DNA from 3 places in the Pseudomonas sp. StFLB209 genome. Region 3 is predicted to be linked to each of the others. Evidence: predicted binding sites of a transcription regulator. Region 3 holds the regulator's gene; each other region holds the start of a gene.
The links. The regulator FliA, encoded in region 3, starts transcription of late flagellar genes. The targets are predictions, from matches to a motif close to CTAAAGTTTNNNNNNNNNNNGCCGNTAA.
Positions count from the first base shown of each region.

Region 1 (2,201 bases), 3.4 Mb from region 3:
CGCTGCTTCCGCAGGCGTGGCAGGTGCCGGGCGTTCGGTCGGGGCAACCCGCTCCAGCTGCACATTGACCCGCCGGTTACGGGCGCGATTGGCGTTGTTGGTGTTGGCCGCCAGCGGATAACGCTCGCCATGAAAACGCAGGGTGATCTGTTCTTCCGGCACACCATTGGCCTTCAGGTAGTCCATCACCGCCAGCGCCCGGCGCCGCGACAGGTCGCGGTTGGTCAGGCGATTGCCACTGTTGTCGGAGTGCCCGTCCAGTTCAACGTGGTTCACGGTCGGGTCGGCCTTCATGTAGGCCAGCATGTTGTCCAGGCGCGCCTTGGCCTTGGCGTCGAGCTCGATCCCGCCACCCGGAAAGCCGACCTCGGTCTGTTTGATCTGCTCGAAGTTCATCGGCAACAGCTTGGCCGTGCACGCCTGATACTCGCCAAAGGCTTCACGAAACCTTGCGGGCAACAGGCGCACTTCCATATTGCCGCCGCCATCTCGGGCATAGTGACGAATCACCGGGCTGCGGCCTTCGAGCAAGCCGTTGATCAGCCTGCCAGCCTGAGCCTGCGAAGAATTGAACGGGAATTCGCCGTTACCGACCCGCACTGCGCCCAGGTTGATATCACCACGACCGGGTTGCCATGGCGCAGCGGCGGCCAGCAGTGTGGCTGACCCGGTGCCCATCATGTTGTAGGAAGCTTTCAGACGAAAGGTCGCCTGCTCACCGGCCTTGCGCACGAACTCACCCGCACCGAAGTCGGTGATCGGCTGGCTCAGTCGACACTCGAACTGATCGCCCTCAACCTTCCATTCAATGCTTTCCAGGCGCGTCTGGAAATTGACCGCCATCGCGGGAAGACTGGCGAACAGGCTGAGCAAGGCTAGATATTGGCGCACGGGAGGCTCCACCTAAAAATGACGCTAAAACAGAAAATGCCTACTTGAGGGCTATCGGTAACTTCCTACAAAACTTGATAGCGAGTGCCTGAGACTGTCTTTTCCGGTAGCATTCCCGCGAGTTCGAACCGCCTGGAATCCCCCATGTCCGACCGCCTGACCCTATTGCGTCCCGACGACTGGCACATTCACCTCCGTGACGGAGCTGTTTTGCCTCATACCGTCGCTGACGCCGCGCGCACGTTTGCCCGCGCGATCATCATGCCTAACCTGGTGCCGCCCGTACGCAATGCGCAGCAGGCCGATGCCTACCGCCAGCGGATTCTCGCAGCGCGCCCCGAGGGCAGCCGTTTCGAACCGCTGATGGTGCTGTACCTCACCGACCACACCACCGCTGACGATATCCGCGCCGCCAAAGCCAGTGGCTTCGTCCACGCGGCCAAGCTGTACCCAGCCGGCGCAACCACCAACTCCGACTCCGGTGTCACCAGCCTGGACAAGATCTCTGGTGCCCTGGAAGCCATGGCTGAGGTAGGTCTGCTGCTGCTGGTGCACGGCGAAGTGACGCGCAGCGAGATCGACGTGTTCGATCGCGAGAAGACCTTCATTGATGAACACCTGCGTAAGGTCGTCGAGCGCTATCCGACCCTTAAAGTGGTGTTCGAGCACATCACCACCGGCGACGCGGTGCAGTTCGTCAATGACGCCCCGGCCAACGTCGCGGCGACCATTACCGCCCATCACCTGCTGTATAACCGAAACCACATGCTGGTCGGCGGAATTCGTCCACATTTCTATTGCTTGCCGATCCTTAAACGCAACACCCATCAGGTGGCGTTGCTGGATGCCGCGACCAGTGGCAGTGGCAAGTTCTTCCTTGGCACTGACTCGGCGCCGCATGCCCAGCACGCCAAGGAAAATGCCTGTGGCTGCGCCGGCTGCTACACCGCCTATGCGGCCATCGAGATGTATGCCGAGGCGTTCGAGCAGCGCAATGCGCTGGACAAGCTCGAAGGCTTTGCCAGCCTGCATGGCCCGGCGTTTTACGGTCTGCCGGCCAACCAGGACACGATTACCCTGGTCCGTGAAGAATGGACCGCCCCGACCAGCCTGCCGTTCGGTGAGCTGGCTGTCATCCCGCTGCGCGCCGGTGAAAAACTGCGCTGGCGCCTGCTGGAGAACGATGCGTGAGTGACGATCATTTCGACGACGATCTGGATGCTCCGACGGGGGGTGGTTCGCGCCACCCCATGGCCGCTCGTTTCCGCGGCTATCTGCCTGTAGTGGTCGATGTCGAAACCGGCGGTTTC
Region 1 is NZ_AP014637.1:549,287-551,487, forward strand. Features, by position in the region: gene PSCI_RS02485 (flagellar protein MotY) at 1-891, opposite strand, end outside; gene pyrC (dihydroorotase) at 1,036-2,082, shown strand; gene rnt (ribonuclease T) at 2,079-2,201, shown strand, end outside.
Region 1: a site for FliA is predicted at 943-970, ahead of PSCI_RS02485 (flagellar protein MotY). Genes of this name have one in related genera too.

Region 2 (2,201 bases), 140 kb from region 3:
TCCTGTACGCCATAGGTGACTTCGTTGATTGCAGTGGCGACCAGCTCCATCTGTTGTGATTGTTGCTGGCTGCGTTCCTGGGCCTGCTCGGCGCTGCCGCCCATTTCCCGCGAGGCTTCGCCCAACGCGACGGCCGATTGCTGCAACTGGCTGATCACATGGCGCAACTGGGCGGTGAAGGTGTTGAAGTGCTGGCTGAGCAGGGTGATTTCGTCATTGCCGTCGGTTTCCAGGGTTCGGGTAAGGTCGCTTTCGCCGCTCGCCACGTTGGCCATGGCCTGAACCGCCTTGCGTAATGGCAATACGATGCTGCGCACGATGACGATCACCAGCAGCGCCATGATCAGGCTGATGCCCAGGCACACCAGCGCAGCCTTGATCACCTGACCGCGGAACTCGGCGGCCACATCATCGACGTACACCCCAGAGCCAAGTACCCAGCCCCATGGCTCGAACAGTTGCACGTAGGAGGTCTTGAGCACCGGCTCGCTGGCACCGGGTTTGGGCCAGCGATAGTCGACGACCCCGGCGCCCTGGCGCTTGGCTATGGCGACCATTTCATTGAACAGCGCCAGCCCGTCCGGGTCCTTGATGGCCGACAGGTCCTGGCCTTCGAGCTTGGTGTTCATCGGGTGCATGACCATGAACGGGCGCAGGTCGTTGATCCAGAAGTAGTCATTCTGGTCGTAGCGCAGCCCGCGCACGGCTGACAGCGCCTGCTGTTGGGCGGCTTCGCGAGTCAGGGTGCCGGCAGTTTCCAGACTGTTGTAATACTTGAGGATACCGCTGACGGTCTGCACCACATGCATGGTTTTCAGGGTTTTGGCCTGGTAGAGATCGTCATGGGTCTGCTTGAGCAACGCTGCGGCAAGCACGAAAAGCATCAGGATGCAGACGACGAGAATCAGCCACAAACGCCGGCTGATAGAGAGATTACGCATGCTCATGGCATTGGTCGCCTTATGTTGTTGTTATTGGGGGAGGGGCTGGCAGCAAGGCACTCTGTTATCAAGACTGTCGGCGTATGCTGACCAAAGTTTAGAAGTCGGTCACGTTAATTTTTATGTCATGTTGCTACTACTTTAGTCGTGTTCGTTTTTCGGGGTTAACTCTGTAAGTTTTTGTTTCTAATGATTTTTTATTAAGGCTTTTGATGCTGATCTGCGCTCATGCAAGGGCTGACGGATCATCGTTTGAGCCTTGCTTGCCCAGCCTCCAATCTGCCTGGCACAACAGATCCACTGCCAGATGCATCACGGAGGTCACTGCATGAGTCCCACCACTTCACTGCTCATCCTGGGCGCTGCCATCGTGACGATCGTCGTCATGATCGGTCGCTTTCGCATCCATCCTTTTCTGGCGTTGCTCACCGCCAGCCTCATGGTCGGCGTCGGGGCTGGCATGGCGCCGCTGGCGGTATTGGCCGCCATCGAAAAAGGCGTCGGCGGCACCCTGGGTTTTCTGGCCGGAATCATTGGCCTGGGCAGCATTCTCGGCAAACTGCTGGAGGTGTCCGGCGGCGCCCGTCGCATCGCCGAAGCCCTGCTGTCGTCGCTGGGCAGCCAGCGTGCAGCCTGGGTCATGATGCTGGTCGGGTTCATTGTCGGCATTCCGGTATTTTTCGAAGTCGGCTTTGTCTTGCTGATCCCGCTTATCTATGTGGTTGCCCGGCAGACCGGTTTGAGCCTGGTCTATCTGGGGGTGCCGCTGGCCGTGTCGTTGATGGTGGTGCATGCCATCCTGCCGCCGCACCCGGCGGCCACCGCAGTGACCAGCCTGCTCGGCGCCGACATTGGCAAGGTGATCATCTATGGCGTACTGGTGGGGCTGCCGACGGCGGTCATCGCCGGTCCCTTGTGGGCCAGATTGTTCTGCCCGCGTCTGGCGCCGCCCGGCCAGCAGGCTTTTCTTGCCGGGCACAACGAGCAACAGCCTCTTGAGGTTCGTGCGCCGGGTGTCGTTCTGACCCTGTTCACCGTGTTGTTGCCGCTGCTGTTGATGGTTGGCAAGACGCTAGCGATTACCGTGCTGGAGCAAGGCAGCGTGGCGTATGAATGGGTCGCTTTTCTCGGCAGCCCGCTGATTGCGCTGCTGATCGCGGTGTCCTTCGCCTACTGGTCGTTCGGTCTGCGTCAGGGCCAGGGGATGGCGCAACTGCTTGAGCTGACCGGACGTTGTCTCGCGCCACTGGCTGGCATCGT
Region 2 is NZ_AP014637.1:4,070,299-4,072,499, forward strand. Features, by position in the region: gene PSCI_RS18270 (methyl-accepting chemotaxis protein) at 1-947, opposite strand, end outside; gene PSCI_RS18275 (GntT/GntP/DsdX family permease) at 1,270-2,201, shown strand, end outside.
Region 2: a site for FliA is predicted at 1,015-1,042, ahead of PSCI_RS18270 (methyl-accepting chemotaxis protein). Genes of this name have one in related genera too.

Region 3 (2,201 bases):
GTCTACGCATGACAAGGTAAAGAAATAACATGGGCAGCATGCATCCCGTACAGGTTATCGCCGTGACCGGCGGCAAAGGTGGCGTTGGCAAGACCAACGTTTCAGTGAATCTGTCGCTGGCGCTGGCCGAGCTCGGCCGTCGCGTCATGCTGCTTGATGCTGATCTTGGTCTGGCCAACGTTGATGTTTTGCTGGGCCTTACGCCCAAACGCACCCTGGCCGATGTCATCGAGGGCCGCTGTGAGCTGCGTGACGTCCTGCTCCAGGGGCCTGGCGGAGTGCGTATCGTGCCAGCGGCCTCCGGTACCCAGAGCATGGTGCACCTGGCGCCCGCGCAGCATGCCGGCCTGATCCAGGCGTTCAGCGAGCTTGGCGACAATCTTGATGTGCTGGTGATCGACACCGCAGCCGGTATCGGTGAATCGGTGGTCAGTTTCGTGCGTGCCGCCCAAGAGGTCTTGCTGGTGGTCTGCGATGAACCGACCTCGATCACCGACGCTTACGCGCTGATCAAACTGCTCAATCGCGACTACGGCATGAACCGCTTCAGGGTCCTGGCCAACATGGCGCAGACGCCGCAAGAGGGTCGTAACCTGTTTGCCAAACTGACCAAGGTGACCGATCGTTTTCTGGACGTGGCCTTGCAGTATGTCGGCGCAGTGCCCTATGACGAATGTGTGCGCAAGGCGGTGCAAAAGCAACGTGCGGTCTACGAAGCCTTTCCACGCTCCAAATGCGCGCTGGCATTCCGAGCCATTGCCCAGAAGGTCGATACCTGGCCGTTGCCGGCCAATCCGCGTGGGCACCTTGAGTTCTTTGTCGAGCGACTTGTTCACCAGACCAGTGCAGCGGGACCGGTTCAATGACAGCCAGCGGTTATCAGATGTACAGCAAGGCATCAAGGAATTCGCAATACGAGTTGATTGAGCGCTATGCGCCACTGGTCAAGCGTATTGCCTACCACCTGCTGGCCCGTCTGCCTGCCAGCGTCCAGGTCGAAGACCTGATCCAGGCGGGCATGATCGGCCTGCTTGAAGTATCGACCAAATACGACTCCACCAAGGGTGCCAGTTTCGAAACCTACGCCGGCATTCGGATCCGTGGCGCGATGCTTGACGAGGTGCGTAAAGGTGACTGGGCGCCGCGTTCAGTGCATCGAAATACCCGGATGGTCAGTGATGCGATTCGCGCTATTGAAGCAAGAACAGGGCGCGACGCTAAAGATCATGAAGTTGCTGCCGAACTCCAGTTAAGTCTTGATGATTATTACGCTATCTTGAACGACACTTTGGGCAGTCGGCTGTTCAGCTTTGACGACCTGCTGCAGGACGGCGAGCATGATGGGCTGCACGAAGATGGCGCCAGCGGTTCGCTGGAGCCGTCGCGCGATCTTGAGGACGAGCGCTTCCAGAAAGCATTGGCCGATGCCATTGCCAATCTTCCGGAGCGTGAGCGTTTGGTGCTGGCGTTGTACTATGACGAGGAGTTGAACCTCAAAGAGATCGGTGAGGTCCTTGGGGTCAGCGAATCTCGGGTCAGCCAGTTACACAGTCAGTGCGCAGCCCGCTTGCGAGGTCGTTTGGGGGAATGGCGGGCGCGCTGACAGATCCATTGGTTTCAGGCCGGCTGTGCAGGGCTTGAGGTGTCGACTACCCGGACAAGGCAGGAGCCTGTCAATCAACTCTACAGGGTTGTTTGCAGGCGATTTGGCCGTGTTCTGGTGTCTGGTGCGTCGAGCGCTGGTTGCACCGGGGGGTTGCTGTACCTGTATTGAGTGAACGGCGGGTCCGGGGAGCGGGCTCGTTAAAGACTGCTTGGAGGTCGAATTGGACAAGAACATGAAAATCCTCATCGTTGATGACTTTTCAACGATGCGGCGGATCATAAAAAATCTGTTGCGTGACCTGGGGTTTACCAATACATCGGAAGCAGATGACGGTCTTACCGCGCTGCCGATGCTGCAAAGCGGTGCCTTTGATTTTCTGGTAACCGACTGGAACATGCCTGGCATGTCGGGTATCGACCTGCTGCGCCAAGTGCGTCAGGACGAGCGCCTGAAGAACATTCCGGTGCTGATGGTGACTGCTGAAGCCAAGCGTGAGCAGATCATTGAAGCGGCCCAGGCCGGTGTGAACGGCTATGTGGTCAAGCCTTTCACCGCCCAGGTATTGCAAGAGAAGATTGAAAAGATCTTCGAGCGC
Region 3 is NZ_AP014637.1:3,930,159-3,932,359, forward strand. Features, by position in the region: gene fleN (flagellar synthesis regulator FleN) at 30-866, shown strand; gene fliA (RNA polymerase sigma factor FliA) at 863-1,603, shown strand; gene PSCI_RS17625 (chemotaxis response regulator CheY) at 1,839-2,201, shown strand, end outside.